One region of the Leclercia sp. CFBP8987 genome, then DNA from elsewhere that is predicted to be linked to it. Evidence: predicted binding sites of a transcription regulator. Region 1 holds the regulator's gene; each other region holds the start of a gene.
What was found. Region 1 encodes PurR, which represses purine synthesis genes. Its sites were predicted from a motif close to CANGCAAACGTTTGCNTG; they were not measured.
Positions count from the first base shown of each region.

Region 2: a site for PurR is predicted at 1,725-1,742, ahead of cvpA (colicin V production protein). Genes of this name have one in related genera too.
Region 3: a site for PurR is predicted at 1,208-1,225, ahead of pyrD (quinone-dependent dihydroorotate dehydrogenase). Genes of this name have one in related genera too.
Region 4: a site for PurR is predicted at 1,706-1,723, ahead of purE (5-(carboxyamino)imidazole ribonucleotide mutase). Genes of this name have one in related genera too.

Region 1 covers NZ_CM188255.1:2,023,841-2,027,795, reverse strand. Annotated here, with positions in the region: gene sodB (superoxide dismutase [Fe]) at 1-189, shown strand, start outside; gene SOM40_RS09720 (MFS transporter) at 225-1,391, opposite strand; gene cydH (cytochrome bd-I oxidase subunit CydH) at 1,555-1,644, opposite strand; gene purR (HTH-type transcriptional repressor PurR) at 1,940-2,965, shown strand; gene punR (DNA-binding transcriptional activator PunR) at 2,962-3,894, opposite strand.
Region 2 covers NZ_CM188255.1:3,389,113-3,393,067, reverse strand. Annotated here, with positions in the region: gene folC (bifunctional tetrahydrofolate synthase/dihydrofolate synthase) at 1-927, shown strand, start outside; gene dedD (cell division protein DedD) at 917-1,612, shown strand; gene cvpA (colicin V production protein) at 1,798-2,286, shown strand; gene purF (amidophosphoribosyltransferase) at 2,320-3,837, shown strand; gene SOM40_RS16350 (UbiX family flavin prenyltransferase) at 3,926-3,955, shown strand, end outside.
Region 3 covers NZ_CM188255.1:1,642,187-1,646,141, forward strand. Annotated here, with positions in the region: gene SOM40_RS07710 (sulfonate ABC transporter substrate-binding protein) at 1-504, opposite strand, end outside; gene ssuE (NADPH-dependent FMN reductase) at 497-1,072, opposite strand; gene pyrD (quinone-dependent dihydroorotate dehydrogenase) at 1,321-2,331, shown strand; gene zapC (cell division protein ZapC) at 2,499-3,035, shown strand; gene SOM40_RS07730 (YcbX family protein) at 3,032-3,955, opposite strand, start outside.
Region 4 covers NZ_CM188255.1:1,146,484-1,150,438, reverse strand. Annotated here, with positions in the region: gene ppiB (peptidylprolyl isomerase B) at 1-281, shown strand, start outside; gene lpxH (UDP-2,3-diacylglucosamine diphosphatase) at 285-1,007, shown strand; gene SOM40_RS05355 (YdgH/BhsA/McbA-like domain containing protein) at 1,152-1,361, shown strand; gene SOM40_RS05350 (hypothetical protein) at 1,432-1,620, shown strand; gene purE (5-(carboxyamino)imidazole ribonucleotide mutase) at 1,794-2,303, shown strand; gene purK (5-(carboxyamino)imidazole ribonucleotide synthase) at 2,300-3,367, shown strand; gene mnmH (tRNA 2-selenouridine(34) synthase MnmH) at 3,442-3,955, shown strand, end outside.

The DNA of each region.
Region 1 (3,955 bases):
GGCAAGCTGGCCATCGTCTCTACGTCTAACGCGGGAACGCCGTTAACCACCAGCGCTACCCCGCTGCTGACCGTCGACGTCTGGGAACATGCGTATTACATCGATTACCGTAATGCGCGCCCGAACTACCTTGAGCACTTCTGGGCGCTGGTAAACTGGGAATTTGTGGCGAAGAACTTCGCGGCATAATGAAAACGCCGAAGGGAACTCCTTCGGCGTTATTTTTATTCGGTGGCGCAAACCGGCTCGGGTTGTTTTCGCCCGGAGGCAAAGACCAGAATAAGTCCCAGGGCTGCAATAATCGCCCCCATCACCGGGACAAAGCTGTAACCCATCCCGCTGGAAATAACTGCCCCACCGGCAGCCGCCCCCAGCGCATTCCCCAGGTTAAAAGCACCGATATTTACCGACGACGATAAGCCTGGCGCATCGCTGGCCACGCGCATAACGCGCATCTGCAGCGGCGGAACCACCGCAAAGGTCGCCATACCCCAGACTACCATCGCCACGGCCGCGCCCACTTCACTACGCGCCAGCCACGGAATAGCCAGCATGATCACGATCAGCAGGAGTAAAAAGCCTTTCAGGGTGCCGCTCACAGACTTGTCCGCCAGTTTGCCGCCAAGATAGTTGCCGATGGAGAAACCAACGCCAATCAGCACCAGCATGGCGGTGATAAAGGCCGGCGTCGCCTGGTTGATATCATGCAGCACCGGGGCAATGTAGGTGTAGAGCGTAAACATCGCGCCAGCCCCGAGCACGGTGGTCAGCAACGCAGATAACACCTGCGGACGCAGCAGGACCGCCAGCTCTTTGCGCACCTCCGGCTTTTCACCCGCCCCGCCCGCTGGCAGGGAGAAGAACAGCGCGATTATTGAGACCACGCCCAGCAGCGCGGTGGCCAGGAAAGACATGCGCCAGCCAATCACTTCACCCATCCAGGTTGCGGCCGGCACGCCGCCGATATTGGCGATGGTCAGGCCCATAAACATGGTGGCGACGGCGCTGGCCTGCTTGTGCTTCGGCACTACGCTGGCAGCGACCACCGACCCGAGGCCAAAGAAGGCGCCGTGGTTCAGGCTGGTCAGAATTCGGGACAGCATCAGGGTGGTGTAATCCGGGGAGAGCGCCGACAGCACGTTACCGACGGTAAAGATCGCCATCAGGAAGATCAGCGCGTTACGGCGACCGCGATGGGACAGCAGCAGGGTCATCAGCGGCGCACCCACCATCACGCCGATGGCGTAGGCGCTGATCAGCATGCCCGCAGCGGGAATTGAGACATCCACGCCCCGGGCGATAACCGGCAGCAGGCCCATCGGGGAAAATTCGGTTGTGCCGATACCAAAGGCGCCAATGGCCAGGGCCAGCAGCGGAAAATTGATTCTCATACTTCAACTCCAGACACCGTGTCGTCAGGCGACACAGAACAATGAAGGCGAAAGCATGACACCAATCACAAAAAATGAGAAGTTAACAATTTGGCAAAAGATTTTTGCCGGGCGCGTAACAATCAGCGCAGGAACGAGGGAGAGCGGAACTCTCCCGCATCAATCAGTGCAGTGCCGCAGTCAGACCGCTGGCAACAATCAGACTCAGAACAATAATGGTGGTAATCAGCGAAAACTTAAGATCGGTACTCATCAATTTTTCTCCTTTTAATCACCCTATGAAGAGTGAGCCTGCTCATTTTTACACAGTTCCGGGTAAAAATCTTGCTGGATTTAGATTGATATCGGTTTTTGCTCTTCCCCTTTTGGCCAAGATAAGACAAAATTCCACGCTAAATTTATTAGCGTACCGGCCATTGACCCCCTCCTGACGTCCTGTGTCGTTTTCCCGGCGTACCGCAATTCAAATTGCGCAATTAGGGCGAGTGAAGGCAAACGTTTACCTATTGGTTTTTCAGGAGCTTAGATATGGTCTGGAGTGACATCTGATGGCAACAATTAAAGACGTGGCGAAACGCGCAAACGTTTCCACTACAACCGTATCACATGTTATTAACAAAACCCGCTTTGTCGCGGAAGAGACCCGTAACAACGTCTGGGCGGCCATTAAAGAGCTGCACTACTCTCCCAGCGCCGTAGCCCGCAGTCTGAAGGTTAATCACACCAAATCGATCGGCCTGCTGGCGACCAGCAGCGAAGCGCCCTATTTTGCGGAAATTATTGAAGCAGTTGAGAAGAACTGCTTCCAGAAGGGCTACACCCTGATCCTCGGCAACGCCTGGAACAGCCAGGAAAAACAGCGCGCCTATCTGTCGATGATGGCGCAGAAGCGCGTCGACGGCCTGATGGTGATGTGTTCCGAATACCCGGAATCCTTGCTGTCGATGCTGGAAGAGTATCGCAATATTCCGATGGTGGTGATGGACTGGGGCGAAGCGAAGGCCGACTTTACCGACTCGGTGATCGATAACGCCTTTGAGGGCGGCTACATGGCCGGACGTTATCTGATTGAACGCGGTCACCGCGAAATCGGCGTGATCCCGGGAGCGCTGGAGCGCAACACCGGTGCCGGACGTCTGGCGGGCTTTATGAAAGCGATGGAAGAGGCCTTAATCACGGTCCCGGAAAACTGGATCGTGCAGGGCGACTTTGAACCGGAGTCTGGCTACCGCGCCATGCAGCAGATCCTCTCCCAGAGTCCGCGCCCGACCGCCATCTTCTGTGGCGGAGACATTATGGCAATGGGTGCGCTCTGTGCTGCCGATGAGATGGGCCTGCGCGTTCCGCAGGACGTTTCGCTGATCGGGTATGATAACGTGCGCAACGCCCGCTTCTTTACCCCGGCGCTGACCACCATCCACCAGCCAAAAGATTCGCTGGGGGAGACCGCCTTCAACATGCTGCTGGACCGTATCGTCAATAAGCGCGAAGAGTCCCAGTCAATTGAGGTGCATCCGCGCCTGATCGAACGCCGTTCCGTGGCGGATGGTCCGTTCCGCGACTACCGCCGTTAATCCTCTCCGGGAGCCAGCACCTCTGGCTCCCGCAGCCACTCCCGGTTCATCGTTTCACTGTCTCCCAGATAATCCAGCAGCCAGGCCAGGGCCGGTGACATATCGTTTTGTTGCCAGGTCAGGCAGCAGGCCGCATCCGGGAAGGGATTTTCCAGCGTCAGCTCGACCCACTTCCCGCTGTCGATCCACGGCCGGGCAAAATGCACCGGCACCATCCCCACGCACAGACCAGCCGAGAGGCAGGTGGCGGACGATTCCCAGTCCGGAGTGACGATCCGCCGCTGGTTATCCAGCAGCCAGGTGATGCGTTTCGGCAGCGAGCGGGAGGTGTCCTCGCGCACCAGCGAGGGCCAGTTGCGCAGGGTATCATCGCTGAGCGGTCCTTCCATGGCGGCCAGCGGATGATGGTTGGCCACCACGCAGATCCAGCTCAGGGTGCCCATATCACGAAACGCATAGCGCCCCCCGACCGGGATCGCCTGGGTGGCGCCGATCGCCATCTCCACCCTGCCGTCCGCCAGCGCATCCCAGACGCCGTTGAAGACCTCCTGCGAGACCCGCAGCTCGACGTCGGAAAAGTGGCGGTAAAAATCGACAATCATCTGCCGGGTGCGCTCGGGGCGCACGATATTATCCACCGCAATGGAGATATGGCTCCGCCAGCCGTTGGCGATCTGCTGGCACTGTTCGCGGGTGATCTGCATTTTTTTGATAACAGACCGCCCCTCTTTGAGAAACCACGTCCCGGCAGGCGTGAGTTCCACATCCCGGTGACGCCGCTCAAACAGCGGTACCGCCAGCCACTCCTCCAGCTGACGCACGGTGTAGCTGATGGCGGACGGGACGCGATGCAGCTCCTGCGCTGCTCCGCTGAAGCTGCCGTTACGCGCTACAGCATCCACCACTTCAAGAGAATATTCTGACCACATTTTCTGCCTGCAAAATTTTTGAATGCAACCGCCAAATATTAGCGTTTCACAAGCGGGTTTG
Region 2 (3,955 bases), 1.4 Mb from region 1:
GCGCGTGGCGACACGTCGCTGACCTATTTCGAATACGGCACGCTGTCGGCGCTGTGGCTGTTTAAGCAGGCCCAGCTGGACGTGGTGATCCTCGAGGTCGGGTTAGGCGGGCGGCTGGACGCCACTAACATCGTGGATCCGGACGTGGCGGTGGTTACCAGCATCGCGCTGGATCATACCGACTGGCTGGGGCCCGATCGCGAAAGCATTGGCCGTGAGAAAGCCGGTATTTTCCGCGCCGGTAAACCGGCGATTGTCGGCGAGCCCGATATGCCGCACACCATCGCTGATGTGGCCCGGGAGAAGGGTGCGCTGTTGCAGCGTCGTGACGTCGACTGGCGCTACAGCGTGACGGAGAGTGGCTGGCGCTTTGAAGATGCCAGAGGCGCGCTGGACAACCTGCCGCTGCCGCAGGTGCCGCAGCCGAACGCCGCCACGGCACTGGCCGCCCTGCGCGCCAGCGGTCTGACGGTGAACGAGCAGGCCATTCGCGACGGCATTCAGCAGGCTATCCTTGCCGGACGTTTCCAGATTGTCAGCGACTCACCGCGTCTGATTCTGGATGTGGCGCATAACCCCCATGCCGCGGCTTACCTCGCCGGACGTCTCAAATCATTGCCAAAAACCGGGCGCGTACTGGCGGTTATCGGTATGCTTCATGATAAAGATATTGGCGGCACGCTGGCCTGCATGGAGACTGTGGTCGATAGCTGGTATTGTGCACCTCTGGAAGGCCCACGCGGGGCGACGGCTGAACAGCTGATGGAACATCTCGGCGAGGGCCAGAGTTTTGCCAGCGTCGAGCTGGCATGGCGTGCGGCGATGGCGGATGCCAGACCAGAAGATACCGTGCTGGTGTGTGGATCTTTCCACACGGTGGCACATGTCATGGACGTAATGGATGCGGGGAGAACCGGTGGCAAGTAAGTTTCAGAACCGTTTAGCAGGCACCATTGTGCTGGTGGCGCTGGGAGTGATTATTCTCCCCGGGCTGCTTGATGGACAGAAAAAACATTATCAGGATGAGTTTGCAGCGATCCCGCTGGTGCCGAAACCTGGCGACCGGGATGAGCCGGATATGCTGCCGGCGGCGACGCAGGCGTTACCTGCTCAACCGCCTGAAGGCGCGGCTGAAGAGGTGCAGGCGGGCGATGCCGCGGCACCGTCCTTAGACCCTACGCGTCTCGCGACCGGGAATAACAACGAACTGGATCCGGCGCCGGTGGAGCAGTATGCGCCAAAACCGGTGCAAAAACCAAAACCGGTTGAGAAGCCGAAACCGCAGCGCGATAACACCAGCCAGCAGCTGGCAGCGGCGACGGAAACACCTCCGGCCAAACCGGCGGCAGAAGAGAAACCTGCGCCAACCGGTAAAGCCTATGTCGTGCAGCTCGGCGCGTTGAAAAATGCCGACAAGGTCAACGAGGTGGTGGCTAAACTCCGTGGCGCGGGGTATCGCGTTTACACTTCACCTACGACGCCGGTACAGGGTAAAATCACCCGTATTCTCGTCGGCCCGGATGCATCGAGAGATAAGCTGAAGGGGTCGCTTGGCGAGTTGAATCAACTCTCCGGTCTGAGCGGCGTAGTGATGAACTACAGCGTGAACTGAGTTTTTCGCTGACTAAAAAACAGGCGCAGCAGATTGCCTGAGAAGGTAACCCGCCTGGGGCGCTGAATATTTTTTCAGCGCTTTTTTTATTTACGCGCGGGAAGGAAATCCCTACGCAAACGTTTTCTTTTTCTGTTAGAATTCGCCCCGAACTGGATGACAGGGCGTTTAATCGTGGGACGTATATGGTCTGGATTGATTACGCCATCATTGCGGTGATAGGTTTTTCCTGTCTGGTTAGCCTGATCCGTGGCTTTGTTCGTGAAGCGTTATCGCTGGTAACCTGGGGCTGTGCCTTCTTTGTTGCCAGTCATTACTACACTTACCTGTCTGTCTGGTTCACGGGCTTTGAAGATGAACTGGTCCGAAACGGAATCGCCATCGCGGTGCTGTTTATCGCGACGCTGATTGTAGGCGCCATTGTTAACTTCGTGATTGGCCAGCTGGTTGAGAAAACCGGTTTGTCAGGAACGGACAGGGTGCTCGGGATCTGTTTCGGTGCATTGCGAGGAGCGTTGATTGTAGCCGCGATACTGTTCTTCCTTGATACCTTTACCGGGTTTTCAAAAAGTGAAGACTGGCAGAAGTCGCAGCTGATCCCGCAGTTCAGCTTCATCATCAGATTGTTCTTCGACTATCTGCAAAGCTCGTCGAGTTTTTTGCCCAGGGCATAAACCCTGAGATGTGGCTTAACGAGGAAATGACGAATGTGCGGTATTGTCGGTATCGCCGGTTTCATGCCGGTAAACCAGTCTATTTATGACGCATTATCGGTGCTTCAGCACCGTGGGCAGGATGCTGCGGGTATCATCACCATTGATGCACACAACTGCTTCCGTTTACGTAAGGCCAACGGCCTGGTAAACGATGTGTTTGAAGCCCGCCATATGCAGCGTCTGCAGGGTAACATGGGTATTGGTCACGTTCGTTACCCTACCGCAGGCAGTTCCAGCGCCTCTGAAGCGCAGCCTTTCTACGTTAACTCTCCGTATGGCATCACGCTTGCCCACAATGGCAACCTGACCAATGCCCACGAGCTGCGTAAAAAGCTGTTTGAAGAGAAGCGTCGCCACATTAACACCACTTCTGACTCTGAAATTCTGCTTAACGTCTTTGCCAGCGAACTGGATAATTTCCGTCACTATCCGCTGGAAGCCGACAACATTTTTGCTGCCGTGGCGGCGACGAATCGTCTGATTCGCGGGGCCTATGCCTGCGTGGCGATGATTATCGGCCACGGTATGGTCGCGTTCCGCGATCCGAACGGTATTCGTCCGCTGGTGCTGGGTAAACGTGATATTGGCGATGGCCGCACCGAGTATATGGTGGCCTCCGAAAGCGTGGCCCTGGACACCCTGGGCTTCGAGTTCCTGCGCGACGTTGCCCCGGGCGAAGCGGTCTACATCACTGAGAAAGGCCAGCTGTTTACCCGCCAGTGTGCGGAAAACCCGGTCACTAATCCGTGCCTGTTCGAGTACGTCTACTTTGCTCGTCCGGACTCCTTCATCGACAAGATCTCCGTCTACAGCGCCCGTGTGAATATGGGTACCAAGCTCGGGGAGAAGATTGCCCGCGAGTGGGAAGATCTGGACATCGACGTAGTTATCCCGATCCCGGAAACCTCCTGCGATATCGCGCTGGAGATGGCGCGTATCCTGGGTAAACCGTACCGTCAGGGCTTTGTGAAAAACCGCTACGTTGGCCGCACCTTCATCATGCCAGGCCAGCATCTGCGCCGTAAATCGGTACGCCGCAAGCTGAACGCTAACCGCGCTGAGTTCCGCGACAAGAACGTTCTGCTGGTGGATGATTCCATCGTGCGTGGCACCACCTCAGAGCAGATTATCGAGATGGCCCGTGAAGCAGGGGCGAAGAAGGTCTACCTGGCCTCTGCGGCACCGGAAATTCGCTTCCCGAACGTGTACGGCATCGACATGCCGACCGCCAACGAGCTGATTGCTCACGGTCGTGAAGTGGACGAGATCCGCCAGATCATCGGCGCCGATGGCCTGATTTTCCAGGATCTGAACGATCTGATCGACGCGGTGCGCGCCGAGAACCCGGATATTCAGCAGTTTGAGTGCTCGGTGTTTAACGGTATCTACGTCACCAAAGATGTTGATCAGCAGTATCTCGACTATCTCGACTCTCTGCGTAACGACGACGCGAAAGCCGTGCAGATGGCGAACGATCTCGAAAGCTTAGAGATGCACAACGAAGGTTAATCCTTATCGCAGGCGAGGGCGTCCGCCCTCGCTTGCAACTCCCGCCAAAATCCTGCACAGTCTGCCCTGTTACAGTAAGGGCGATAATATGAAACGATTGATAGTAGGGCTCTCAGGG
Region 3 (3,955 bases), 380 kb from region 1:
ATCTGCCGGGGAAAGATAAACTGGCTGAATATCTTTAAAAGTCAGACCCGCCTGCTGTAGGGCGCGCAATAGCAGATTGTGGGAGCTGGACCCTTTCTGGAAAGCCACCTTATGGCCTTTGAGATCCGCCACGGTTTTAATCGGGCTGTTTTCAGGGACCAGAATCACTTCGGCTTTCGGTTTAGGCGGCTCCACGCCGACGTAAACCAGGTCTGCCCCGGCGGCCTGGGCGAAGATAGGCGGAATATCGCCGGTGCTGCCGAGATCGATACTGCCGACGTTCAGCGCCTCCAGCATCTGCGGGCCTGCCGGGAACTCTACCCAGGAGAATTTGGTGTCCGGGTAGCGTTTTTCGAGCAACTGATGGCTTTTCGCCAGCACCATGCTGACGCTGCCTTTCTGGTAGCCAATACGCAGGCTCTCGGGGACAGGATCGGCGGCATGCGCCAGGCCGGAGAGGGCCACCAGACCGGCCAGGCTCAGGCGTGCAAGGGATTTAAACATGGGCGACTCCTTTCTGAAGACCAAAGGCAGGAACCTGAACGTCGCGTCGATGCAGCGCCTGCCAGAAGGTCTCCAGGGCGCTGTCGAGGCGGGTTTGCAGGTTAGGGGTAAAGTGCGGCTTGTGCTGATAGTCAATCACCTGCGAGTCGTCGGCAAACACGCCGTGCAGGATCTCCTGGGCCTTCAGGGCGCTGAGCACCGGCTTCAGGGCGTAATCCACCGCCAGCAGGTGAGCGACGGTGCCGCCGGTCGCCAGCGGCAATACGATTTTGTTCTCCAGCGCGCGCTCCGGCAGCAGATCGAGCAGGGTTTTCAGGGCACCGGAAAACGAGGCCTTATACACCGGCGTGGCGACGATCAGCCCGTCGGCGTCTTTAAGCTGCTCATTGAGGGTTTTCAGCGCCGGACTGTCGAAGCGGGCATAGAGAAGATCTTCCGGAGCAAAGTTATGCAGATTCCAGTGGAATACTTCGACATCCAGAGAGGTGAGTTGCTCCCGGGCATACTCCAGCAACGCGCTGGAGCGGGAAGGAAATCGCGGACTGCCGGCCAACGTAATGACGCGCATAGATGCTCCTTATAACCAATTATTTGCTTTTATCTAACATTGATAACATTTGTTGGCAGTGTCGCATCGCTGACTTATTCCACTAAATGATTTATCCGCAGAATAAATGCAAAAAAATGAATAAAGGAGGGGTGAAAAGTAAACGATTGCGTCTGGTGACGTTTTTTTTGCCGCAGGTCAATTCCCTTTCCGGCTGCGATCGCTGATAATTCGGCCCCGGTTTGCACACCGGGAATCCAGGAGAGTTCATGTACTACCCCTTCGTTCGTAAAGCCCTTTTCCAGCTCGATCCTGAGCGCGCTCATGAATTTACATTCCAGCAGTTACGCCGTATTACGGGAACCCCGCTTGAAGCGCTGGTGCGCCAGAGAGTGACGGAGAAGCCGGTCACCTGCATGGGTTTAACCTTTAAGAACCCACTGGGTCTGGCGGCAGGGCTGGATAAAAACGGCGAGTGCATCGATGCACTGGGTGCGATGGGCTTTGGCTCTATCGAAATTGGCACCGTCACGCCACGTCCGCAGCCGGGTAACGACAAGCCGCGCCTGTTCCGCCTGGTGGAGGCCGAAGGGCTGATCAACCGCATGGGCTTTAATAACCTCGGCGTCGATCATCTGGTTGAGAATGTGAAGAAAGCCCATTTCGATGGGGTTCTGGGCATTAATATCGGTAAAAATAAAGATACGCTGGTCGAGCAGGGCAAAGATGACTACCTGATTTGTATGGAAAAAGTCTACGCCTACGCCGGGTATATTGCGGTGAATATCTCTTCACCTAACACCCCGGGCCTGCGCACCCTGCAATACGGTGAAGCGCTCGACGATTTATTACTCGCCATCAAGAATAAGCAAAATGAACTCCAGGCGAAGCACCATAAATATGTGCCGGTGGCCGTTAAAATTGCTCCGGATCTGACCGTAGAAGAGCTGGTGCAGGTCGCCGACAGTTTAGTTCGTCATAATATTGATGGCGTTATTGCCACCAATACCACGCTCGATCGCTCTCTGGTTCAGGGAATGAAATATTGCGACGAAATGGGGGGCCTGAGCGGGCGTCCGGTGCAGTTAAAAAGCACCGAAATTATTCGTCGTCTGTCAGAAGAATTAAAGGGTCGCCTGCCGATTATTGGCGTAGGCGGTATAGATTCAGTCATGGCCGCGCGCGAGAAAATGGCGGCCGGCGCTTCGCTGGTGCAGATATATTCAGGCTTTATTTTCAAAGGCCCGCCGCTGATTAAAGAAATCGTTAATCATATCTAATCTTTTAGCATGACTGACAACCAGGGCTTTATTTCCAGCTCTGGTTGTTTTATATTCCCGGACTGTTGCTTTATTAGACATTGTAGTCTTTGATTATTGCAGTTAAAAAAGCGAAGCGGCAATAAGGACTTTCTTAGGACAGGACGTTTCGGGAACGGGAGAGACAGATGCGAATTAAACCTGACGATAACTGGCGCTGGTATTTCTGTGACGAGCACGATCGCATGATGCTCGATCTGGCCAATGGTATGTTGTTTCGTTCGCGTTTTGCCCGCCGGATGTTAACCCCGGACGCCTTTGCCGACACCGGTTTTTGCGTCGATGATGCCGCACTCTACTTCTCCTTTGAAGAAAAATGCCGTGACCTCGACCTGTCGAAAGAACAACGCGCCGAGCTGGTGCTCAATGCGCTGGTGGCGATCCGCTTCCTCAAACCTCAAATGCCGAAAAGCTGGCACTTTCTTGCCCACAGTGAGCGCTGGTCGCCGGTCACCGGTGATGCGGCGTGCGTCAGCCTGAGCGAGAGTGCAGAGCAGGTGAATTTGCTGGTGGTGGAGCCGGGCGACAATGCCGCGCTCTGTTTACTGGCGCAGCCGACGGTAACCATTGCCGGGCGCACCATGCAGTTGGGCGACCCGATTAAAGTGATGAATGACCGACTGAAACCTCAGCCGGTCACCTTCAGCCTCGAGCAGGCCGTTTAGGCTTCCAGCTGTAACGAGGTTTTCGGTACGCAGCTGCAGCACAGAATTGTGCCGTCACTGCCGATAGCCGATTTCTTCAGCGCACTCACTTCGCCTTCTACCAGCGTGATGCGACAGCATCCGCAGATCCCCGCCCGACAGGAATAGGGCACGCGAATACCGGCCTGTTCAAGCTGTTCCAGTAACACCTGCTGATTGTTTCCGCGGATTGTTTGACCCTGCCACTGGATAGTGACCGCCGTGGCGGGTTGTGTCTCCACCTCTGTCGCCTCTTCCTCAGCGCCTGCGCCGTAGATCCGGCCTGGCCCGGTGGAGAGGATCTCCACCTCGTCGCCCACGCGGATCACGCCGCTGGTGCGTGGGATCAGGTTCTGACCGAAATCCACATCACCGTTATCCTGCGCGGTGCGGAAAGATTGCAGGGTTTTGAGTGGCTCACCGGCAGGGTGTTTCTGCCCCTTTTCCGGGCTGACGGTGGTAAAGATGCAGCGGCTGCAGGGTTTGACCACGTCAAAGATCACGTCGCCGATGCGGATCACTTTCCAGGTATCTTCTTCCCAGGCCGTTGCGCCGGTGACCACCAGATTCGGGCGGAACTGCTCCATCTGTACGCTCGCCGGGCAGCGCTTTTGCAGGTCGCGCAGCGAAGCGTCGTTGGTGAGCAGGAACGGGAAGCCGTCGGCAAATGACAGTGGCACCGCGGCGAAATCTTTGACGCGTCGCGTCAGTTCGGGCCCGACCCAGCGGAGCTGCACCGGGCGCGAAAAGAATTCGCTCATCCAGCGGTTGATCGCGTCCGGGGCGATACGGGCGGTAAAGTGGTTGCCCCATACTTCGGTAGGCGCATCCGCTGGCGCAAAATCGCTGAAGCGAACGATACTACTGGAACCGTCCGGCGCGGTGAGATGCAGACCATCCTG
Region 4 (3,955 bases), 880 kb from region 1:
CCAACAACGGTCTGAAAAACACCCGTGGTACGCTGGCAATGGCCCGTACTCAGGCTCCGCACTCTGCAACCGCGCAGTTCTTCATCAACGTGGCAGACAACGACTTCCTGAACTTCTCCGGCGAAAGCCTGCAGGGTTGGGGCTACTGCGTGTTCGCAGAAGTGGTTGAAGGCATGGACGTTGTTGAGAAGATCAAAGGCGTTTCTACCGGCCGCAGCGGTATGCACCAGGACGTTCCAAAAGAAGACGTAGTGATCACAAGCGTGACCGTCAGCGAATAATTCGTGGCGACACTCTTTATTGCAGATCTGCATCTGCAAACAGAAGAACCGGCGATCACCGCCGGTTTTCTGCGTTTTTTACAGGGTGAAGCCCGGCATGCCGATGCGCTTTACATCCTCGGGGATCTGTTCGAAGCCTGGATTGGCGACGACGATCCCAACCCGCTGCACCGCGAGATAGCAAGTGCGCTTAAAACGCTGGTTGATTCCGGCGTCCCCTGCTTCTTTATCCACGGCAACCGCGACTTTCTGATCGGCAAGCGTTTTGCCCGTGAAAGCGGCATGACCCTGCTGGCGGAAGAGACCGTCCTCGACCTGTATGGCCGCCGCGTGCTGATTATGCATGGCGACACCCTCTGCACCGACGATACCGGCTATCTGGCTTTTCGCGCTAAAGTGCATACCCCCTGGATCCAGACCCTGTTTCTCGCCCTGCCGCTGTTTATCCGCAGCCGCATTGCGGCGAAGATGCGCGCCGGCAGTAAAGCCGCCAACAGCAGTAAATCGATGACCATCATGGACGTCAATCCGCAGGCGGTCGTCAGCGTGATGGAGAAACATCAGGTGCAGTGGCTGATCCACGGCCATACCCATCGCCCGGACGTGCACGATCTGACCGTCAACGGCGAGCCCGCTCACCGCGTGGTGTTAGGGGCCTGGCACACCGAAGGCTCGATGATCAAGGTCACGCCCGAAGGCGTGGAACTGATCGCTTTCCCATTCTGAATTCCCCCGCCCGAAAATCATTCAATTTTTTTGAATAGTATCGGCAAATTGTTTTGATTTTAATCACACTCTGGTCGGCCTATGATTACTCACATCAGGGCAACAACGCCCTACCCCAAACAAAATCATTTAAGGAATACGACCATGAAATCCATCAAAACTTTCGTTGCAGTTGCCGCGCTTTCTCTGATCTCTTTCGGTTCTTTCGCTCAGAGCGTCAGCGCTACCGCCTCTACCCTGGACCGTGCCGAAGCGCAAATTGCCGCCCAGGCCGCTAAAGAAGGCGCCGCGTACAAAATCACCAGCGCCCAGTTCGACAACCGCGTGCACATGACCGCTGAACTGACTAAATAATTTAACTGATTGCCGTGCCGCCAGATAAGAGCCCAGCGACAGCGACAATACGATGAAGAAGGAAAAGAGAATGAAAAATATCAGCATCGTCAGCGCCCTGCTGCTGGCCGCTTCACTGTCATCTGGCGCAATGGCTGCAGAGCATCACGTCTCCATGCCGGAGGCCGGGTCGAATATCGACACCAGGTTCCAGCAGAATCATATTGATGTGAACCATGCCTTCGACAAAGAGAACCTGACCGCAGGCAATCTCCTGTAACGATAGCGTAAGCCTCCTGTGAAAAGACCGCCGAAAGGCGGTTTTTTTGTTCCTGCAACAGACGGACGTTGGCAGAAGTTTTAGCCGCGCAACCGTTTTCCTTGCCTAGCTATCGTGCTATTCTCTGTCACCTCAAAAGCCGAGAATTGAGCACCACAGGAGTTTTAAGACGCATGTCTTCCAGCAATAATCCGGCGCGTGTCGCCATCGTGATGGGGTCCAAAAGCGACTGGGCTACCATGCAGTTCGCCGCCGAAATCTTTGACATCCTGAACGTTCCTCACCACGTTGAAGTGGTCTCCGCACACCGCACCCCCGATAAACTGTTCAGCTTCGCCGAAGGCGCAGAAGAGAACGGTTATCAGGTGATTATTGCCGGTGCCGGCGGGGCTGCGCATCTGCCCGGCATGATTGCCGCCAAAACCCTGGTGCCGGTGCTCGGCGTCCCGGTACAAAGTGCTGCCCTGAGCGGCGTCGATAGCCTCTACTCCATCGTGCAGATGCCGCGCGGCATTCCGGTGGGGACGCTGGCGATTGGTAAAGCCGGTGCCGCTAACGCTGCTCTGCTTGCCGCACAGATCCTCGCCACTCATGATAAAGAACTGCATCAGCGCCTGGTCGCATGGCGTACCGCCCAGACCGACGAGGTACTGGAGAACCCGGACCCGCGAGGTGCGGCATGAAACAGGTGTGCGTCCTCGGTAACGGTCAGTTAGGCCGCATGCTGCGTCAGGCCGGTGAACCGCTGGGGATCGCCGTCTGGCCGGTCGGGCTGGACGATGAACCCGAAGCCGTGCCCTTCCAGCAGAGCGTGATCACCGCAGAGATTGAGCGCTGGCCGGAAACTGCCCTCACCCGTGAACTGGCTCGCCATAACGCCTTCGTTAACCGCGACGTCTTCCCGATCATTGCCGACCGTCTGACGCAAAAGCAGCTGTTCGACGATCTGCACCTTGCCACCGCGCCGTGGCAGTTGCTGACGGATAAAAACCAGTGGTCCGGCGTGTTTGCCACCCTGGGCGAGCTGGCAATCGTCAAGCGCCGCGTCGGCGGCTACGACGGACGCGGCCAGTGGCGTCTGCGCGACGGTGAAACCGACCAGTTGCCGGATGAGTGCTACGGGGAGTGCATCGTTGAGCAGGGGATTAACTTCAGCGGCGAAGTGTCGCTGGTGGGTGCCCGCGGCCACGACGGCAGCACCGTCTTTTATCCCCTGACCCACAACCTGCATCAGGACGGCATTCTGCGCACCAGCGTGGTCTTCCCGCAGGCCAATGCGGCTCAGCAGGCGCAGGCCGAAAGTATGCTCTCGGCGATTATGCAGGAGCTGGGCTACGTCGGCGTAATGGCGATGGAGTGCTTTGTCACCCCGGATGGCCTGCTGATCAACGAGCTGGCCCCGCGCGTGCATAACAGCGGCCACTGGACGCAAAACGGTGCCTCCATCAGCCAGTTTGAGCTGCACCTGCGCGCCATTACCAGGTTGCCGCTGCCGCAGCCGGTGGTCAACAGCCCGTCAGTGATGATCAACCTGATCGGTACCGATCTGAACTACGACTGGCTGAATCTGCCCCTGGTGCATCTGCACTGGTATGACAAAGAGGTTCGTCCAGGGCGTAAAGTCGGCCACCTCAACCTGAACGACAGCGATATTTCTCGCCTGAGCGCAACGCTCGACGCCATTGTGCCTCTACTGCCGCCGGAGTACGCCAGCGGTATCGCCTGGGCGCAGTCCACGCTGAGTTAAGCCCCACCGCCGGGGAGTTGCTATTCCCCTTCCCCGGCGTAAAATCCTGCCCATCGCTGTTTTGAGGGATCCTTATGAACGATGGGACGGACTACCGCGCCATTCTTACTTCCGACACGCCAGTAATTGATGTGCGTGCCCCCGTGGAATTTGCTCAGGGCGCCATGCCTGCGGCTATCAACCTGCCGTTAATGAATGACGACGAACGCGCCGCCGTGGGCACCTGCTATAAACGCCAGGGGCCGGAGGCGGCGCTTGCGCTCGGCCATAGGCTGGTGAGCGGCGAGACGCGCAATCAGCGCCTCGAGGCCTGGCGTGCCGCCTGTCTCGCGCAACCCCAGGGGTATCTCTGTTGCGCCCGGGGCGGGCAGCGCTCGCATATCGTGCAGGCATGGCTGAAAGAGGCTGGCGTCGATTACCCGCTGATCCACGGGGGCTACAAAGCCCTGCGCCAGGCGGCAATACAGGCTACCGTCGAGCAGGTGCAAAAACCGACCGTGCTGATTGGCGGCTGTACCGGCAGCGGCAAAACGCTGCTTGTGAAGGCCCGGCCTGACGGGATTGACCTCGAAGGGCTGGCGCACCATC